DNA from 3 places in the Roseburia sp. AM51-8 genome. Region 2 is predicted to be linked to each of the others. Evidence: riboswitches for the same ligand, from Rfam matches in the RefSeq annotation. Region 2 holds a riboswitch; each other region holds the start of a gene.
What was found. Region 2 has a riboswitch for thiamine pyrophosphate ahead of thiT (energy-coupled thiamine transporter ThiT). Riboswitches for the same ligand answer to the same signal wherever they lie in the genome.

Region 1: linked by a shared signal. The riboswitch ahead of thiE (thiamine phosphate synthase) and the one ahead of thiT (energy-coupled thiamine transporter ThiT) in region 2 are both predicted to bind thiamine pyrophosphate.
Region 3: linked by a shared signal. The riboswitch ahead of DW996_RS10615 (TenA family protein) and the one ahead of thiT (energy-coupled thiamine transporter ThiT) in region 2 are both predicted to bind thiamine pyrophosphate.

The regions. Positions count from the first base shown of each region.
Region 1 covers NZ_QUEY01000005.1:67,186-74,245, forward strand. The annotation lists gene DW996_RS10950 (FUSC family protein) at 1-136, shown strand, start outside; gene DW996_RS10955 (hypothetical protein) at 244-1,284, shown strand; gene DW996_RS13465 (hypothetical protein) at 1,266-1,769, shown strand; gene DW996_RS10960 (hypothetical protein) at 2,166-3,389, shown strand; gene DW996_RS10965 (DNA cytosine methyltransferase) at 3,485-4,699, shown strand; TPP riboswitch at 4,776-4,884, shown strand; gene thiE (thiamine phosphate synthase) at 5,043-5,690, shown strand; gene thiD (bifunctional hydroxymethylpyrimidine kinase/phosphomethylpyrimidine kinase) at 5,809-6,612, shown strand; gene cytX (putative hydroxymethylpyrimidine transporter CytX) at 6,605-7,060, shown strand, end outside.
Region 2 covers NZ_QUEY01000003.1:424,325-431,384, forward strand. The annotation lists gene DW996_RS08765 (LTA synthase family protein) at 1-1,039, opposite strand, end outside; gene DW996_RS08770 (hypothetical protein) at 1,247-3,799, shown strand; gene DW996_RS14330 (cation transporter dimerization domain-containing protein) at 3,847-4,299, opposite strand; gene DW996_RS14335 (cation diffusion facilitator family transporter) at 4,401-5,015, opposite strand; TPP riboswitch at 5,136-5,237, shown strand; gene thiT (energy-coupled thiamine transporter ThiT) at 5,274-5,933, shown strand; gene DW996_RS08785 (lysoplasmalogenase family protein) at 6,008-6,715, opposite strand; gene DW996_RS08790 (leucine-rich repeat domain-containing protein) at 6,718-7,060, opposite strand, start outside.
Region 3 covers NZ_QUEY01000005.1:2,575-9,634, reverse strand. The annotation lists gene DW996_RS10625 (CD1845 family protein) at 1-189, shown strand, start outside; gene DW996_RS10620 (relaxase/mobilization nuclease domain-containing protein) at 278-1,687, shown strand; TPP riboswitch at 1,745-1,844, shown strand; gene DW996_RS10615 (TenA family protein) at 2,068-2,742, shown strand; gene thiD (bifunctional hydroxymethylpyrimidine kinase/phosphomethylpyrimidine kinase) at 2,739-3,542, shown strand; gene thiE (thiamine phosphate synthase) at 3,554-4,195, shown strand; gene DW996_RS10600 (HAD family hydrolase) at 4,185-4,841, shown strand; gene DW996_RS10595 (NUDIX hydrolase) at 4,844-5,329, shown strand; gene DW996_RS10585 (ABC transporter permease) at 6,177-7,060, shown strand, end outside.

The DNA of each region.
Region 1 (7,060 bases), on a different contig from region 2:
ATTTGGTATGCCGATGGCGGTGGCTCTGCGTATTGGTATCAATGTGCTGGCATCTCTATATACGGTTGTTATCAATAAGTGTTTGGATTGGTTACATACGCGTAGAACTGCACAAAAAAGTTTTTTATATGAATAAATTTTATAAAATTGGTAATATTTTTTGCCTATTTTCGATATTTGATATACACAAGACAAAAAACGTGCTAGGATAAAAGCATAAATATTGGAAAGGAAGGTAATAAAATGGCAGAATTTGTAACATTGGCACCGGAAAAACTGAGTGCTCTGCGTGAGATGAATCCATGTCTCATGTCTTATAATATTGAATTTGCGGAAGTGACGGGTGGAACTTTCTGGAAGGCATACACACCGGAGCAGATCGCGGGAATAGAGCCTTTTCAGGTAGGAAAAGGCGAAAATATCACAGATATGTATAAGGATCTGATGCAGGTCTATGCACCGATCAACCTCTATGATGAGAAATTGCGCAAACTGGCAAAGGAACTGGGAACGGCATGGGTGCGTGTGTCCGGTACCTGGGCGACCAAGACTTATTATGATTTTGATGGAACCTGCAATGGCAAGGTGCCGGAAGGTTATCTGAATGTGCTGACCAAGGACCAGTGGATTGGTGTGCTTGACTTTGTTAAGGCGATCGGAGCAAAACTCATGATCTCCGTGGCAAACTGTCCGGGATTGCATAGCGCCGATCAGCCGTGGCATCCGGCAGAGGCAGAGAAGATCTTTGCACTGAGTAAGGAATACGGCGTACCGATCGATGGAGCAGAGTTTGCAAATGAACCGAACATGATGGAGGAGACCGGTTTTCCACATGGCTATACAGCCGCAGATTACAGACGCGATCAGGATCTTTTCTTCGTTTGGCTGCGCAAGAATTATCCGGATTGCCTTTGCATCGGACCGAGCAGCGTTGGTGATGGCCTTGATTTTATGGGCAGTGAAGATAGTGCAAGTGGTGGCGGGGTAGAACAGCTTACCAAGGAAAATGTTTCAACTGAGGAACTTTTAAAGGGTACCAAAGAGCCTTTGGATGTATTTAGTTATCATTACTATAATGGTGTATCTGATCGTTTGGCATCTGTTATGCCAAGTGCTCATTGGGCTCCGGAAAAGGCAAACAGTGAGGAGTATCTTTATGTGCCGATTCATTGTGCCAAGGTATATGCTCCAATCCGTGATAAATATGCAGCAGATACAGAAATGTGGGTAACCGAGTCCGGCGACGCAGGCGGCGGTGGAGATACATGGGCATCTACCTATTAGATGTTCTTAGAACCTTAAACGAATTGGCGGGATTTTCCACGGTTAGTAATGGTGTGATTTTCCATAATACACTGGCAGCATCTGATTACGGATTTTTGGCTCGTGAAGTCTTTGATCCACGTCCAAATTATTTTGCGGTGCTCTTGTGGAATCGCCTGATGGGAACAACCTGTTATGATACAAAGGAGCCGGTTCGTGAGGGGGCACATGTTTACGCGCATTCTCGCAAGGACGGCAAGCCGGGATTTGTTTATCTTGTGATCAACAACTCACTGACAGAGACAACCGAGGTAGAACTTCCAAAGGAAGCAGAAAGATATACTCTGGCAGGCCAGGATGGCAATATGCGTGCGACCATTATGACACTCAATGACAAGCCACTTGTCTTGGGAGAGGATAATGCATTGCCAGATTTAAGTCCGGTTGTTCAGCCTGCAGGTCAGGTGGAACTTGCACCGGGAACTTGTACATTCTTTGTTTTATAATCATTAGAGATAATCGAATAGAGACTAGAAGAAAGGCGTTGTCGAAAGGCAGCGCCTTTTATGGTACAACAGAAAATCCATTTTATGGCATAGCAAACAGTAAGAAACTATAGTAAGATATAACATATATTTCATAGAATTGTGCTATATGTAAGCCCATAGTTTTAAAATTGGGAGGAAACGATCATGTTAAAAAAACTGGGGAAAAAGAATTTTTTACAGAAGAAATCCTAGTTATGCCAGCAAGGCTAAGGAAGTTTATGCCAATGCACAGCTTTACTTTATCGAAAACGGAGCCCACGGATTTAAGCGGAAGCATGATGCGATCGCTATGGGGTATTTAGATGCTTTTGTGGGATAGACAGGGAAAGCATTCTTGAAAAGAGGGGGACAACGATGGCTTTTTTAGTAGAACAAGTGAATACAGATGGAACGATTGTCTGCGATTATGATCAGACACTTTCGGTGCGGGCTCTATATGAACGCATTGCGACATATTTTCCGGGAATTTATAGAGATGAAGACGGAATCATCTGTGGTGTGTATCAGGGACGTAAATATTCCATTCGTGCCAAAAATGTTTCCTATCTGGGCAATCCACATCCGGTTTTTAAAAAGAGAATACAGATAGCAAATGATCTGAAAGAATTTTACCAGGCATCTCTTGCCAAAGGATATCGGCCTATTTTGTTAGGGGTATACACCTATAAGCAAACAGTATTATTCTGTGCCTTTCGGATTGAGGATTTCATATACAAAAAAGCCCACAACTCCTCTGCACATGTGTATAGCAGTGACCTGTCCGATGCAGCAGAGCATGATTATTTTCAAAAAACAGATTATTTTGGCAATCAGATCACTGTCTTTTCGCCAAAAGGAGTTGAAGTTTTCCTAAGGGAACTATTTGAAAATACAGGGCAGACCTGGGGTACACCCGACCTATTTTCTGTGGATGTTTCTAATCCTATGCCGCAGCATATTGTGCAGGAGATTTTGACATTTTTTCAAGATGTTAACAAAGAATGGCGCGGAATAGACTGCTACCGACAGATGATCGCTGCCAATTATCGCAACAAATATCAACCGGAATGGGCTGGATTTTATCTGGAATTTTTGTTTGAACAATATCTTGTGGGGCATCAACTACAAGATGATATCCGCTATGCACAGGATAAGTCAAAAAACGGTATTGATTTAGACCTATATTTTCCAACCATAGGTTGCTATGGAGACTTAAAGACCCACAGCATAGAATCTCGCGGTGTGCAGGGCAACGATTGGGATACTGTGTTTTCACTGATCGACGGCAATCCCAGAGGACACCTCTATTATCTGGTTTGTGAACACGAGACGATCAAAGATAGGGTGTGCAATTATGAAGTGACAGAATACTGGAATCGCGCACTACACAAAGAAAATCTGCGTAGTTATGGCGGACGGATGAAGAATCAGGTGACGCTGGCAGATTTTTATCTGCTGGATATCAATGACGGTAATAAACAGTTCTTGTCACAGTTTAAACAGGGCATCAACAGTAATGGAAAACCGAGAGCGCCCAAGATCATGGTCGAGCGTGATCAATTTAAAAATTTTGCGATAGCGGAAATGCCCTTGTTATAAAAATTTTTAATCATATCAAAAAAGTCTAGCTTTCCAAAGGCGGCTATGATAGAATAGATATGTTTGAGCGCAATAAATCAGAAGGAAACGATATTTTGGAAAAACGAGACAAGGGTACATACAATTTCAAATTTATAGATCTTTTCTCCGGAATTGGGGGCTTTCATCAGGCGATGACGCAACTTGGTGGAGAGTGTGTGCTTGCATCAGAAATCGATGCCAATTGTAATCAGGTATATAAGCAGAATTATCACATGGATTCTGCTGTAAATGTACGAGATCTGAATGAAAAAACAGACATACCGGATCATGATGTACTATGTGCAGGATTTCCGTGCCAGGCATTTAGCAAGGCCGGAAAACAGGCAGGCTTGAAAGACCAGACAAGAGGTACCCTATTTTTTGAAATTGAACGTATTTTACGTGAAAAGAAACCGGAGTATATAGTGTTAGAAAATGTACGAAATCTTGTCAGTCACGATCACCATAATACCTGGCGCATTATTCATGCCGTGCTTCAGGATTGTGGATATCGTTTGACGGAGGCACCGCTGATCGTTAGTCCACATCAGTTTGGAATACCACAATTGCGAGAGCGCGTGATCATCTTGGGAAAATATGATCCCAAGCATGTAGATGAGCCGCTGGATATTCAGATATCGGGAGGTTACAAAAAAGAAGATAACAGCATTTATGAAATTTTAGATGAGCAGAAAGTAGAGGACAAGTATTACATATCTGCGTATGAGAAGTATGTACTGTCTGCATGGGATGAGTTTTATCAGGGAATTGATTTAAAAGTGATCGGTTTTCCCATCTGGGCAGATTATTTCAAATACAAGGCAGTTCCACAAGAGTATCCGGCATGGAAACAGAATTTTGTAAAGAAAAACATGGAACTCTATCAACGCAATCAAGTCTTTATTGACGCGTGGCTGGAAAAATATAACAACTTACAGGATTTTGTTCCGACGCATCATAAGATGGAATGGCAGGCTGGAACGGCCATTTCCACCCTTTGGGAGGGCATTATACAGATGCGACCATCAGGCATTCGCGTGAAAGCACCAACGTGTTTCCCTGCACTCGTTGCCATGGTACAGATCCCGATTATTGGCAGATACAAGAGACGATTAACGGTGGAGGAGGCAGGGCGTTTGCAAAGTTTTCCGAATCCGGTTCGAACGCCGGAGGCAGGAGAAGGATTTATATGCGATAGCAGTGATCAACAGGCATATAAACAATTTGGCAATAGTGTCAATGTGGAAGTGATGCGGCGTTGTACCCAGGAACTTTTTGACCGCTACTAAATTGCAATAAAATTTTCTTGCATAATTTGTCATAACGACTATAATAAAGATGTTGTCCGAAAGAATGACATCTTTATTTTATAAAAAGGGGAGCTTGCAAGTAGGCAGGCTGAGAGTAAGCGAGTTGCTTTGACCCATAACCTGATTTGGATAATGCCAACGTAGGGAGATAGAGAGTTGCAGAAATGATTATTTCGCACAGAAATCCATCGTTGGTTTCTGTGCGTTTTTTGTATAAATAAGAAAATCCTACGAAATTGCTTATGATAAAAAAGGCAATTTGTGCTGGAGATACGCACGCGCGCGAGCATGAAGCAGGTCACAGGCGCGCGAAGGAGAATACATGGAATTTAGACGAGAACAATTAAAAGTATATGCGATTACAGACCGCAGCTGGCTGGGCGAACAGACACTTGCACAAGCGGTGGAAAGTGCTCTGGCAGGCGGTGCAACAATGGTACAACTTCGTGAGAAACACTTAGACGAAGAGACTTTTATTGGGGAAGCAAAGGAATTGCTTTTGCTCTGCCATCGATATCATGTGCCGCTGATCATTAACGATAATGTAAAAGTAGCAAAGTTGGTCGGGGCGGATGGTGTGCATGTGGGACAGTCCGATATGGAAATATCCAAAGTCAGAGAGATTTTGGGAGAAAACGCCGTGATTGGTGTGACTGCAAAGACAGTGGAACAGGCAAAAGCAGCGGAGGCGGCTGGCGCTACCTATTTGGGCAGTGGAGCAGTCTTTGGTACGAGTACAAAATCAGATGCCAAGCCAATGTCCTTCGAACTGTTTCGACAGATTTGCGAAAGCGTAAGTATTCCGGTGGTCGCGATCGGTGGCATCTGCGGAGAGAACTTACCACAACTGACAGGTCAGAAAATGGCAGGCATTGCTGTGGTCAGCGGAATTTTTGCCAGCGATGATATCGAGGCGGAGACAAGAAAACTGCGTCAAAAGATGGATGACATCTTAGAAAAACACATATAATTTCTCCGGCCTTTTAAAAGACCGGTAAGTTATAGATAGATTTACAGCGGCAGATTGGGGGCACCACCTTAGGTCGCTATACAAAATTAATGCACGATTCGTACAAGGAGGAATGTATATGTACACAGCATTAACAATCGCTGGAAGTGATTCCAGTGGAGGCGCCGGCATCCAGGCAGATATTAAGACGATGACAGCAAATGGCGTATATGCCATGAGCGCCATCACGGCTTTGACTGCCCAGAATACAACCGGCGTAACAAGTATTATGGAGGCAACTCCACAGTTTTTGGCAGAGGAGCTGGATTGTATTTTCACAGATATTTATCCAGACGCTATTAAAACAGGGATGGTAGCATCAACGGAACTGATTGAGGTTATTGCGGATAAGTTAACCGCCTATGAAGCTAAAAATATTGTTGTAGATCCCGTGATGGTAGCGACAAGCGGCGCACGCTTGATCAGTGAGGATGCGATTAGCACATTGAAAAGTAAATTATTACCTCTTGCAAAGGTTATCACACCGAATATTCCAGAGGCGGAAGTATTATCCGAAATGCAGATTAAAAGTGAAGCAGATATGGAAAAAGCTGCGGAAATCATTTGCGACCGTTTGGGATGTAGTGTTCTTCTAAAAGGTGGCCATCAGTTAAACGATGCCAATGATCTTTTATGGCAAAAAGATGAGCAGGCAACCTGGTTTATGGGAAAGAGAATTGATAATCCAAATACCCATGGAACAGGATGTACATTATCATCTGCCATTGCCAGCAATTTGGCGAAGGGATACGATCTAAAGACATCCGTAAAATATGCCAAGAATTATATTTCCGGAGCGCTTGCTGCCGGTTTGAATCTTGGAAAGGGAAGCGGCCCGATGAATCACGCATTTGCAATCAAAGGAGAATACATAGATGAATGAAAATAGAACTTCCGTTTTTTCAAATGGATTGATATGGTTTGGTGCAGGGGTATCTCTGGCTGAAATTTTGACAGGTACTTATTTTGCTCCATTAGGTTTTGGTAAAGCTATGGCAGCTATTTTATTAGGTCATTTCATCGGTGGTCTTATGATGTTTGCTGCTGGTATGATTGGCGCAAAAGAAAGACGTAGTGCCATGGAAACAGTAAAAATGAGTTTTGGTGAAAAAGGAAGTTTATTGTTTGCCATTCTTAACGTTTTGCAGTTGATTGGATGGACATCAATTATGATTTATGATGGTGCGCTTGCAGCAGATGGTTTGCTGCATACAGGACTCTGGATATGGGCTTTGGTGATTGGTGCGTTGATTATTCTTTGGATTGTAATCGGTCTTACGAATTTAGGTAAGCTCAATACGATTGCAATGACAGCACTTTTCATTTTGTCA
Region 2 (7,060 bases):
CAAAGAAGCGGCAGGACATACCGGTCAGAACTTCAAACTCGGAATTGCAGGTGCCGGCACCGACAACTGGCACTGTCAGATGCCCGGTCGAGAAATTCTGTTCCAGATAATGCACATATGGGATCGGGTCCTCGGAAGTCTCGATAAAGTTTGCCTCACTGACATCAAAGAAAGACTCCAGAAGGATAACGACGATATTCGGTCGGTCTTCTTCCTTGATCGTGGATGCGCCCTGATTGGTCTCGTCTACGATCGCAGAAATGGACTCCTGATCATAATTCTTAGGCTCGGACATACCACGATTGAAGATACTGGTAGAAAATCCATACAGATATCCATAATCCAGATAGCCCTGTGCTAAGTTACCAAAATAACAGGAAAGTACGCCCTGTCCCTGCAAAGTAGAAGTCGTCACCGGAACACTGGCAAAACATCCCACGATAAAGAGCAATTTGACCCAATACGGAAAACGCGGCTTTAACTTTTTGCCTTTGATAAAGATGCGGACCATCCAAAGTGTATATAATAAAAGTGCTACTACCGAAATGGCTGCCTGCTGCGAGGTAAAATAATTGGTATTCTGCATGGTAAGCAGATCACCGATCATGGAAATATCCGTAAATCCAAATGGTGTTACACGGTTGAGCAGGATAATGCAGTTGGTGATACCCAGTGCAACAAATACGGCACTGATACACATACGCATAAAGGTCTGTCTGCTGATAAGGTAACATAGAGAATAACACACAAAGATCAGATAGGAGTTATACAGATAGGCTCCGGTATGATTGGTGACAAATCCCCACGCTTCTATAAAAGAGTGACGAGACAACCATTCCATGACAAAACACATGATCAAAGATAATGGGATGTGCTCGATCAGAGAATAGCGGTTCAACCAATCGTTTATCTTTTGCAACCGCTCGTTTTCACGGATCTTTTGTACGAATTTCGGTGTCGGTATCCTGGACTTGACTGCCGACCACTTATTGCCAAGAGATTTAAAGAAACCTCCGATTTTTGAAAATACTGCTTTCATATTGCCTCCAAACAAAAATACTCTTTTGCGTCACATCTTTTAAGTATAGTTAAAAATGTGACAAAAATGTGAAAGTCCAAAATCGAACAAGACACATTTCGCAAAGAGTGATAAAATTATAGCATGTTGGCTTGTCATTTGCAAGGAAGCCAGCGAAACTAGAACATTGGCCCCCGGGTCATAGAGCATAAATAGGGATAAGGAATTATGAAATTAAATTTTAGAGAAAAAGGTATACCAAAATGGATTCGTCATAGATTGTTGGTATTATTTCTTATATTTACAGGAGCACTGGTCGTTTTCCAGATCCTCCTGAATTTGGGCGAGGAAGAAAAAAAGGTCACGATGGCAGAAGCTACACTTCCTCTTGTTGGTGTGCAGACTTACGATCACACCATGGGGGAACTGCATGGCTACCGTACCCAGATGGACGCCTGCTATATGCGTGATGCCCTGATTCCGCTTGACTCCAAGCGAAAAATGGATCTGACCATCAACACCTATGGCTATGATGTGGACAGCGTCTCCTATGAAGTGCGCAGTCTGGATACCCAGCGCAAGATCGCAGACACCAAGGTTTCCGATTGGAACAAGGATGGCAATACCTGGACCAAATCTTTACGGATTGAAAATCTGGTGGATGAGGGGCAGGAATACCTCTTTATCCTAAAATTACACTGTAAGAGTGATGATCTTTACTATTATACCCGTATCACGCTGCCTGAGGAGACCTACGCCAAGAAGTGTCTGGAATTTACCGATAGTTTCCATAACGTGTCCATGAGCGACCAATACGAACTCCTGGCATCTTATATAGAGCCAGCAGACTATACAGACAAAAACGATCTGGGTAACGTCAATATCAATTCTTCCATCGATCAGATCGGCTGGCGTGGATTTGCAGGCAAACAGGTGGGCGATCCGCTGGTATCCTTTACCGACATCAACGACACCTACGCTTCCCTTGTCTATACCTACCAGATGGCTGAGGAGGCTGACGGCGCGACCAATTATTATAATGTAGAAGAATATTATAAAGTCCGCTATACCGACCAGCAGATCTACCTGCTGGATTATCAGCGCAGCATGGAGCAGATCATCGATACGGCATCTGTGAACGTGAGCGGCAATATCTTATCGGTCGGCGTGACCAGTGATACTACCGGGTACCTGTCCAATGAGACCGGCACGATCGTTAGTTTTGTGCAGTCCGGTCAACTCTTTGAATACAACCAGAACAAGCAGACCTTTACCAAAGTCTATGGCTTTATTGATGATCCGACAGATGCCAGACAAAGTTACGGACAGCACAATATCCGCATCTTAAATATTGATGAGACCGGAAATATGGACTTTGTTGTTTACGGCTATATGAACCGCGGTCAACACGAAGGCGAAAGCGGCATTGATCTCTACCATTATGACAGCATCAAGCAGGAAGCCATTGAACAGGTATTTATTGCGACCACACATTCTTATCAGATCTTAAACGCAGATTTCAGTGATCTGCTTTACGAAAATGCTGATGGTGACTTTTATATCATGATGGGCGGCACCCTTGCCAAAGTCGGTCTGGATGACCTGTCCACCAAGGAACTGATCACAAACCTGAAATCCGACCAGTATGCCGTGTCTTCCTCCGGCCGTTATGTAGCATGGATGACAGAAGATGATGTAGCAGACCAGATCTCCATCATGGATCTGGAAACAGAAAAAGTACGCACGATCGATGCTGCCAAGGGAACCAAGATCAAGCCACTGGCATTTATGACAGAAGACTTTGTATACGGGATTGCAAACGAAAGCGATATTTCAACAGATGCAGCCGGAAGTGCCGTCTATCCAATGGAAAAAGTCGAGATCATCGATACGTCCAGTGACAATTTCACACAGTTAAAAGAATATGCCAAGGACGGTATCTATGTGACCGGTGCGACCAAGTCCTCCTATACCCTTTATCTGGATCGCGTAACAAAACAGGATGGCACATATGTGACAACCACCCAGGATACTATAAAAGATACTGCAGGCGAGCAGAATAAGACGGTATCCCTGGTAAAGACTGCCAGCGATACGCAGGGGCTGGCTACAACCTATGTCATGGCAGATCTGGAAGATGGACAGTCTATCCATAGTCTGGCAGCCGGGGATGCAAGCCTGGCGACCATCAACGACACCAAGAGCATTTCTATTTCTACGACCGAGGAACAGGAAACCTACTTTGTGTATGTCGGCAACCGTGTTACTCTGACAACGCAGAACCTGAACAAAGCCATTATGGCTGCAGATGCGGATATGGGACTGGTCGTTGACAACCAGCAGCGCTATATCTGGAACCGTGGCAAGAAATCCTACGTCAACGCTTTCAACGACATTGAAGCCAGCGCATCCGACCGAAAGGCAAGCACATCCGCCGGCTGTATCAGCGCCATCCTGCAAAGCGAAGGCATCAGCGGCGAAGTACACGCTCTTTTAGACCGAGGCGAAACACCAATGTCCGTATTGCAGACTTCCCTCAAGGATAAACTGGTCTTAGACCTGACCGGATGTACCTTGAGCCAAGCATTGTATTATGTCAGTCAGGGAACGCCGGTCTATGCGAGAACCGGGGATGACGCCGCCCTGCTGATCATTGGCTATGATGCCGCCAATATCATCGTTTATCATTCCGATACCGATCAATACACCAAGATGTCGACAGACAATGCATCTCAGGTCTTTGAAAGCGCAGGAAATGTATTTATTAGTTATGTAGATTAAAAGAGAAGGTTTGGCAAATAAAAACTTTGTCAAACCTTCTTTGTATTTTATATATATTTACGATCGATATTGATTGCTATAAAGTACTCTTTGCCGATTTGCTCCGAGACTCTCTTTTGCAGTTGCACTGTGATCTCATGTTCTGTCATCTTGACCTGATAAGGCACGACCACATCAAAGACCAGATTCGTATGCGTATGTCCGAAAACAACTCGAAAATCGTGAATAGAAGCCTTTTCATTCCAGTCCTCCACGATCTTTTTTACCGACTCGCGTAACTGATCCAAACGAGGATCATCGGTCACTACCGGATCCATATGGATAACTGCCTCGCAATGCAATTCTTCTTTCAAAATGTGTTCTGTCCGATCGATCACATCATGCGAGATCATAACATCTACGCTTGCCGGAACTTCTGCATGTAGAGAGATCATAAGGCGTCCCGGTCCGTAATCATGTACCACAAGGTCATGCACACCTATGATTCCATCTTGCGCCATTACAATCTCCTCTATGCGATCAACAAAGCCTGCTTCCGGCGCCTGCCCTAAAAGTGGGTCTACGGTCTCCTTCCCGGCAGATAAACCTGCCCAGATAACGATCAGGCAACAATCAAGCCGCAATAACCATCAATATGTAAGGAACTGAATTCACAAAAGATCGTAGATACCAGGACAATAAAAGTTGCCAGAGTATCACTCATACTGTCAGTTGCCGTTGCTCTCATGGCAGCAGAATCCAATTTATCTGCCAAGGATCGATTATAATACGCCATATAGAGTTTTACAGCAATGGACACAAGCAGGATAATGATCACCAGCGGTGAAAAATCCATGTCTTGTGGATGGATAATCTTCTCTACAGAATCCCTCAAAAGTTCAAAGCCCATGATCACAATAATGGCTGATACCAATAGGCCTGACAGATATTCGAGTCTGCCATGTCCAAAAGGATGCTCGGGATCCGGATCCGCAGACGATAATTTAAAGCCAAGCAGAGTGATCACGGAAGACCCGGCATCAGATAAGTTATTAAAGGCATCTGCTGTGATCGCAATCGAATGGCTCATCAATCCTGCAAAAAATTTAATCCCAAAGAGCATGGCATTGAGCAGGATACCTACACAGCCACTCAGTATGCCATAACGTTCCCGCACATTTATATCTTCGTAGTTTTTATAATCTTTGATAAACATCTTTGCCAATAGTCTGACCATATATTTTCCTCTTTTCTATAGGATATGCCTGTTTATCCATCCTGCATCTCCTATTGCGTCGGTTGACTTTCTAATGAACTACTGCTATACTAACAAACGACAAAAAACAAATCAATACAAACTCTATGCTAGGGGTGCCTTTGGGGCTGAGAGATGTCTTGACATCGACCCTTATTACTTGAACCGGGTAATACCGGCGTAAGGAAGCTTAGTTCTTAACTGATCTCCTAGCATGTACAAATGAAGGGAGATTTTTTTATGAGTTTTTTTGTAACAGCAAACGCAGATGGTGCTTATGATCTCACCACTGCCGGCTACACCGCACTGATCTTAGTATTCATCGCACTTCTTCTTGTAGGTGCTGCTGTCTTTGGCACCAAGAAGAAGATGAGCACCAAGCAGTTGGTATTTTCCGCTATGGCGATCGCACTTGCCGTAGTTACCTCTATGATCAAATTATTTGACCTGCCTATGGGCGGCTCTGTCACACTCTTTTCCATGCTCTTTATCGTCCTGATCGGTTACTGGTATGGATTTGGCGGCGGTCTTACAGCAGCCCTGGCTTACGGTGTATTACAACTTCTGATCGATCCCTATATCCTGAGTTTCCCACAGATGCTGGTTGATTACATCTTAGCCTTTGGTGCTCTTGGTCTTGCAGGTCTTTTCCACAATTCCAAGCACGGGCTCATCAAGGGTTATATCGTCGCCGTATTAGGACGTTACTTCTTCGCTTTCCTGTCCGGCTGGATCTTCTTTGGCATGTATGCACCGGATACCTTCCCAAATGCCGTTGTTTACTCACTGGTTTACAATGGTTCTTATCTGGGAGCAGAGGCAATCATCACTTTGATCGTGATCGCTATCCCACCGGTTGCAAAGGCATTGGAAACCGTGAAAAAACAAGCCATTTCCTAATATGTTTTCTATAAAGACTCTGAAAAAAGAACTTCCCACAATATGGGAAGTTCTTTTGCTTGTGTTCTATTCTCTTAAAAGGCTGCAAAATATAAAATGCTGATATCAAATGCCAAAATACCATAATAATAAGTTGCCAGATTTAAATAGTGGATCTTGCCACGATTTTCCGGCTTACGGAACTTGTAAAAGTACAAAAAGATGATCGTAAAATCGGAGATAAAAAAGGCGATACCTCCAAAGCCGATCCAGCCGGAAGCAAGTCCCGGGCAGAGTGCCATATATTGTGTGCTCTTGGATAGCATGAGCGACAGAAAGACGCAATATATCGCTGCCGGAATCGCCAGTCTTCCCATGTGCAGATGCATCAGACGCTTCACAAAGAAGAAGGCTGCCAGCGATACGACCGGCAGGAAGATGTTCCACCATGTGAGCCTTGCATCTATACGGAAGAAGCAGATCAAAAATCCCATATGTGCCAGAAGAAAGACAATCATGCCTGCTAGCATATGCTTGCGCCTGCTCCTGATCTGGTATAGCCCCATAAAGAGATCTCCGACCGCACACAGAACCAATGGCACCAGCATCATATAAAAATACTGCATATGGTCGCTGACAAAGGCAAACATGACTGCGATCACAACAAAGGATACACTACACAACATCTTGACCGGTACATAGTATTTCTGCTTGTAGCGCGGCAAAGCCGCTACCAAAAGCCCGGCAAATTCCAGCGTATAGATTATTGTCACAATCCCTTGTGCCATCATTCTTGTAAACATGTTTATGATCTATCCTTATGATTCTGGCTTAAATATTTCATCTTGTTGAAACGGCTGTAAAGAATAACCCCAATACCACCGGCAAAGATTGCAATGCAAAGGAAGTATCTCGGATCAATACCATCTGCGGTCGTTGGTGTCGCATCTTTTGTATGGGATGCAGTGCCCCCGTTTGTCGCGCTCTTGATCACTCTGCCGTCTGCGGTTGTCACAGAACCGTCTGCGTGGGTAATGGATCCGTCCGGGTTCACAACATCGCCGTCGGAAGTACCATTATTGCTGCCGTTGTCTCCATTATTGGCACCATTGTTGTTGCCATTATTATCGCCGTTGGTGTTACCACCG
Region 3 (7,060 bases), on a different contig from region 2:
GGGATTCTTTCCGGGATCATCTTTTTGGCAGCATTGGTGCTGTTCTTTGTCGCAGGATTTTTGCCGGGTCTTGCCTGGCTTATGATCGCCTTTCTTATCAGTCCATACGGTCTGCCTCTGGCGGCTGCATGGCTGGTAGGGATCATTGGTGGGACAAACAGTGCCTTAAAGGATTTTATATTTGGTTAAGCAGATTTGGCGGGGCGCATAGGCAGCCCCGCTCTTTTTCTGCAATTATAACTTCTCTGATTGAAATTAAGTTAAGGAGGTGACGAAAATGGCGACCACAAGACTGATGCCGCTGCACATAGGAAAAGGCCGGGATATTTCTACTGCGATTGCAGATATTATTGATTATGTAGAAAATCCGCAGAAAACCGATTTGGGAAAATTCATTTATGGCTATGAGTGTGATACCCGGCTTGCTGATGCAGAGTTTCTTCTGTCCAAACGACAGTATGCAAATCTGACCGGCAGAAATCAGGGTGCAGATGATGTGATCGCCTACCATCTCCGTCAGGCATTTAAGCCCGGCGAAGTTACGCCAGAAGAAGCTAATCAGATCGGCAGGGAGCTGGCACTGAAGCTCACAAAAGGAAACCATGCCTTTGTTGTCTGCACCCATGTGGATAAGCACCATGTCCATAATCACATCATTATCAACTCTACTACACTGGACTGTCAGAAAAAATTTCGCAACTTCTGGGGTTCTACCTGGGCAATCCGGCGAATGAATGACAAGCTGTGTTTGGAGCATGGACTTTCGATTGTAGAAAATCCGAAACCCAGCCGGGAGCATTATGGCACATGGCTGGGAAATAAAAAGCAGCCTTCCTTTCAGGAGCAGATACGCATTGCTATTGATGCTGCATTAGAGGAAAAGCCAAAAGATTTTGAGGAACTTCTACAGAAGCTGGAAACTGCTGGGCTGGAAGTCAACCGTGAAAGAAAACATCTTCGGTTCCGAGTTCCGGGACAAGAAAATTATACCCGATGCGATACGCTCAAAGGCGATTATACAGAACAAGCCATCAAAGAACGGATTGCCGGTACACGGACAGTAAAACCCCGCCATGCCTTTTCTAAAAAAACGGTTTCCAAAGTTGGATTGCTGGTTGATATTGAAGTTGCAATCCGTTCCGGCAAGGGCCCTGGTTATGAGCGCTGGGCAAAAGTGTTCAACCTAAAGCAGCTTTCTCAGGCAGTGCTCTACTTAAAAGAACATGGCGATATGGGTTATGAGGATCTTCTGGAAAAAGCCAACGCCACTACCACTAATTTCAATACCTTATCCGTTCAGATCAAAGATCTGGAGTCAAAAATGAACGCCAATGCCGAGCTGCAAAAACAGATCGTAAACTATGCGAAAACGCGGGCTGTCTATGTAGAATATCGCAAAGCCGGGTACAGCAAAAAATTCCGAACAGAACATGAAGCTGAAATTCTGCTGCACCAGGCGGCAAAGAATCATTTTGACGAGCTGGGAATCAAAAAGCTCCCCTCTGTCAAATCTCTCCGGGAGGAATACACCGATCTTCTGGAACAAAAACGGAAAGCCTATTCTGCCTATAAGCAGGCCAAAAATGATATGAAAGAACTTCATAATGTTCGGGCCAATGTGGAATACCTATTAGAGATTTCTTCCCCACCACAACCGCAGCGCAGCACAGAAAAATCCCGTCAATAAGGTTTGCTAACTTGAATTCTATAGACCTTGACTTTCCTGGACTTCTTAACTATAATAATACTCAAGCAGGGGGACTACCTTGTAGTTGAGAAGGTTAAAACCTGACCGTTTGAACCTGTTGGCTAATACCAACGCAGGGAGCTAAAGAATACAGATTCGTATTTTTTGGACATTCTCTGTTTTGGGAATGTCCTTTTTAATTGAATAAGATATGATATGTGTTTGCGAGGGAACTGAACAAGTTGAAAAAGGTAAGACCTGACCTCTGGACCTGTCGGCTAATACCGGCGTAGGGAAGCAATTTCTTACGCTCGTATTGCGTCTGAAAGAGCTTCTAATTGTTTTAGAGGCTCTATTTTTTTATTTTAGGAGGAACAAACATGGCATTTATGAAAGACATTTTAACCCGCAACATCCCCATTTGGGAAGAATGTGCAGCTACCCCATTTGTGCAGGAAGTGCAAACTGGAAAGCTACCTCTTGAAAAGTTCAAGAGATATATGATTCAGGATAGTATCTATCTGAAAAACTATGCCCGTATATACGGCAAGGCAATTTTTCATGCTGATACATTAAGAGAAATTCAGCTTTACTATTCCATGCTGAATTTTGTAAATGATACGGAATCAGAAGTGCGTCTGGATTATCTAAAGCAATTTTGCATGACGGATAATGATATTGAACTGATCGCTCCTCTGCCTGAAAATCAAAATTACATTGATTTCATGTTTGAGATTGCGTCACATGGAAAGAATGAAGAAATTTTAATGGCGGTTCTTCCCTGTATGCTAAGTTACAGCTATATATTCCGCAAATTGGCGGCTGTTCCTACAAGCAGACAGTCAAGATATTGGGACTTTATCAAAGATCATGCGGATGAACAATATGCAGAAAGCTGCAAAGAATGGTCTGCTTTTGCAGAGCATAAATGTGCCGGGTTATCAGTAGCAAATAAAAAGTATCTGGCTGATATTTTTGAAAAAGCAAGTTTGTTAGAGCTTGCTTTTTGGAAGATGGCCTATCGGAACGAGAGAATGGAGGAAAATGCAAAATGAAAAAAGTATTGTCCATTGCCGGATCAGATTGCAGCGGAGGTGCAGGTATTCAGGCTGATTTGAAAACTTTTTCTGCTCACGGTGTATTTGGAATGAGTGTTATTGTTTCTGTTGTTGCAGAGAACACCAGCCGTGTTATCGACATCCAAGATATTACCCCGGATATGATTGAAAAACAGATTGACGCCGTATTTGAAGATATTGAAGTGGACGCAGTAAAAATCGGTATGCTTTCTACACCAGAATGTATGAAAGCGGTGGCAAAGAAACTATTACAATATAAGCCCCAAAATGTTGTAATCGACCCGGTTATGTATGCCAAAAATGGCTGCCCATTGATGAATCCTACGGCGGTTTCCACCTTGATAGACACAGTAATTCCACTTGCCGATGTACTTACTCCAAATATTCCAGAGGCAGAGAAAATAGCGGATATGCAGATTTCCACAGTTTCAGATATGGAGGCTGCCGCAAGAAAAATATATGCCATGGGTTGTAAGGCGATTGTTGTCAAGGGTGGACATCATATAGGAAATGCTGTTGATGTCCTATTTGATGGAGAAAATTTCTACCATTTTGAAACATCCCGCATTGATACGAAAAATACTCATGGGACAGACTGTACCTTTTCTTCTGCAATCGCTTCCCAGCTTGCAAAGGGAAAAAGTGTTCCGCTTGCAGTCGAATCTGCAAAGGCTTATGTCACAATGGCAATCGAACACTCTCTTGCGATTGGAAAAGGCTGTGGCCCGACGCACCATTTCTACGAATTGTATCAGCATGGTTTATCTAAAGAATAGGCAGGTGCAAAATGAACTTTGATTATACACTTTATCTTGTTACTGATCGTCAACTAATGAGCTGCGATAGCCTGACAGAAGCGGTAGAACAGGCAATTTTAGGAGGCTGCACAATGATACAACTCCGAGAAAAAGAATTGTCCTCATTAGAATTTTACAATCAGGCTGTTGCCGTGAAACAGGTTACGGATAAATACCATATTCCCCTCATCATAAACGACAGAATAGATATTGCAATGGCTGTGCAGGCTGCGGGAGTACATATTGGACAGCATGATTTACCTGCGGCTGCCGTCCGCAAAGTAATAGGAGAAAATATGCTGTTGGGGGTATCTGCTTCTTCCATTGTAGAAGCAATACAGGCACAACAGGATGGTGCGGATTATTTGGGAGTTGGCGCAATGTTCCCTACTGGAACTAAAACCGACGCTGATTCTGTATCAATGGAAGAATTACAGAAAATCCGCGCAGCCGTTTCTTTGCCGATAGTTGTTATTGGCGGTATCAATAAGGGAAATGCAGGGCGTTTCAAGCCCATGGGAATTGACGGGCTGGCTGTTGTATCTGCCATCATAGCGCAGTCTGATATAAAAGCTGCTGCTGCGGAACTGAAAGATTTATTTTGCGGAAAGGAAAAGAAAAATGGATTTTAATGCGGCAATCTTTGATTTAGATGGAACAATTCTGGATTCAATGGATGTATGGGAGCATATAGATATTCAGTTTTTGAAAAAGAGAAATCTTCCCGTCCCGGAAAATTATGTAACTGAAATATGTGCAAGGAGTTTTGAGGAAGCCGCACAATATACCATTGATCTTTTTGGATTGCAGGAAACGGTAGAGGGAATTATTGAGGAATGGAATAATATGGCGGTCGAGGAATACAGTAACCATGTCGGTCTGCTGCCCCATGCCCTTGATTATCTTCTGCGCTTAAAAGAACATGGAATAAAACTTGCAGTTGCTACGGGGTTGCCGGAAAAGCTCTATATTCCATGCTTAAAGAACAATTCTATTTTAGAATTATTTGACGCTCTATGTTCAACAGATGAGGTTCAGCGGGGAAAAGAATATTCGGATGTCTTTGAATTGGCCGCAAGAAAATTAGGGGTTGCACCTGAACACTGTATTGTGTTTGATGATGTGCTTCCAGCAATTAAAAGCGCAAAGGCAGCCCGTATGTTAGCAGGCGGGATTTATGATAAGTATTCCGCAGATCAGCGTACAGAAATAGAAAGGATTGCGGATATTTACTTACTTGATTTTCGGCAAGCACCGATCCCACACAAAGAGGTATGAAAATGGAAAAATGGGATTTATATAATGCAAAACGGGAAAAGTCTGGAATAACAGTGTGCCGTGGAGAAATCATACCCAAAGGGCTGTATCATTTATCTGTGAGTGTATGGATCGTCAACCAGCAGGGGCAGTATCTTTTATCACAGCGGCATCCGAAAAAGCAATACCCTCTTTATTGGGAATGTACGGGTGGTTCTGTACTTTCCGGGGAAACCAGTTTACAAGGAGCAATCCGAGAGGTAAAAGAAGAATTAGGAATACTGCTTACTCCCGGAAGTGAAAAATTGATTTATCAGAGCAGACGGGAAAATGTGCAGGATTTTTACGATGTTTGGCTATTTCATAAGGATATAAAGATTGAAGAAATGCGTTTACAGGAAACAGAAGTTGTGGATGTTCAATGGGTAAATCCAGATAAGTTATTTGAGATGTTTCGCCTGAAACATCTGCACCCTCTAATTACCTATGTAGATCAGCTAATAGGCTGAAAAAGCGCCGGGCGCAGAGGTATCAAAGCCTCTGCATCTGGCGCTTCTTTTTTGTCATTTTTCCCGCATTTAGAACCCCGTTTTGCGGGGAACAGGATAACTTTATCCACCTGCCTGCCTGCCATGCGGAAAAACCCTTGATTTCCGTGGACTTTTAACGCCCTAAATGCGTAGACAGGAGGTATCTTTTCCGCTGGCGCTCAGCCTTTTAATTCCGTGTTGCACATGAGGCGGAAATCTTACTGCACCAGACAGCGAAGAATCATTTTGACGAACTGGGAATCAAAAAGCTCCCCTCTGTCAAATCTCTCCGAGAGGAATACACCGATCTTCTGGAACAAAAACGGAAAGCCTATTCTGCCTATAAGCAGGCCAAAAATGATATGAAAGAACTTCATAATGTTCGGGCCAATGTGGAATATCTATTAGAGATTTCTTCCCCACCACAACCGCAGCGCAGCACAGAAAAATCCCGTCAATAAGATTTGTCTGCTTTTGGTTTTCAGCGTTCCAACGGAACGCGCAGCCATTGCCACCGGCAATGATCTCAGGGGTTTGGGGATATGTCACCAACAAGCATTAGCAGGAATTCCGGAAACGGGATTTCTGCTAAATACGCAATCTTACGTAAGATTGCATTGCTTGCCAGTAGTTTTAAGAGTCTTTGGCAGAGAATCTGTTTACAGTTGCCGCATTGATAAACCTTTGATAACTGCCTATAATAGAGTTATTATTTTGAACTGCTATAACAGAGAAATGCAAAAAAATAAAATTTTTTGTCCGCTGTAACATTTCGCGGACATTTGGGGTTTACAATGGCCTTATCAAATATGGAGGTGATACAACTATGACATGGCCTTTTGAGAATGACACCAGCGCCATTGTAAAAAAATTAGCAGACCGAAGCATGAAAGCGGATAAAAGACGCAATGCGTTTATTATCATAACGATTGCTTTTGCAGTTAGTTTGATGATGGTATTAGCACTATATAATCTCGGAACAGACCGTGAAAATAGGCTTTATCTGCAAGGACGCTATCAGGGCAGCTTTATTAACAGTACCAGTACCGTCTTTGAAAAACTGGAACATAACAACCAGATTGAAGCAGTCGGCAAAGAGGCTGCAATGGGAACGAGCCGTATCAATGACTATACTTTGGATGTGTATTACAGAGATCAAAATGCACTTGAACTAAAAGGCGTTACTGACTTGCTGGGAAAAATGCCGGAGGCAGAAAATGAAATCATTGTGGAACAGTCCTATTTGGAGCATTTAGGGTTGCCGGTTCAACTGGATCAAACCGTTACACTGGATATGCCTTTTGGAAAAAATCAGACATATCATGTTTGCGGCATTATTCAAAGCAGTAATGCGTCCCGTATTTATCAAGTCATTGTATCGGATGGCTTATATAGCCGGTATGAAAAAGCAAACTGTTACGATCTTTTGGTTCGCGTGAAAAATACCGAAAATATGGACAGCGAAACTTTGAAACTGCTGATAAACGAAATTGCGGAACAAAGCGGTGTACCTGAACAGTATGTTATGTATAGCTCTACCTACTTTGGATTGGCAGAAGAAAAATCCACGCTGGAGCTATTGGTGATTATCGGAGCAAGCAGTTTAATTGTACTGGCCTGTTCTTTGGTTATTTACAGCCTGTTCTACATTTCTGTTATCGGGAAAACACATGAATATGGCAGACTGCGTGTGCTGGGGGCTACATCGGT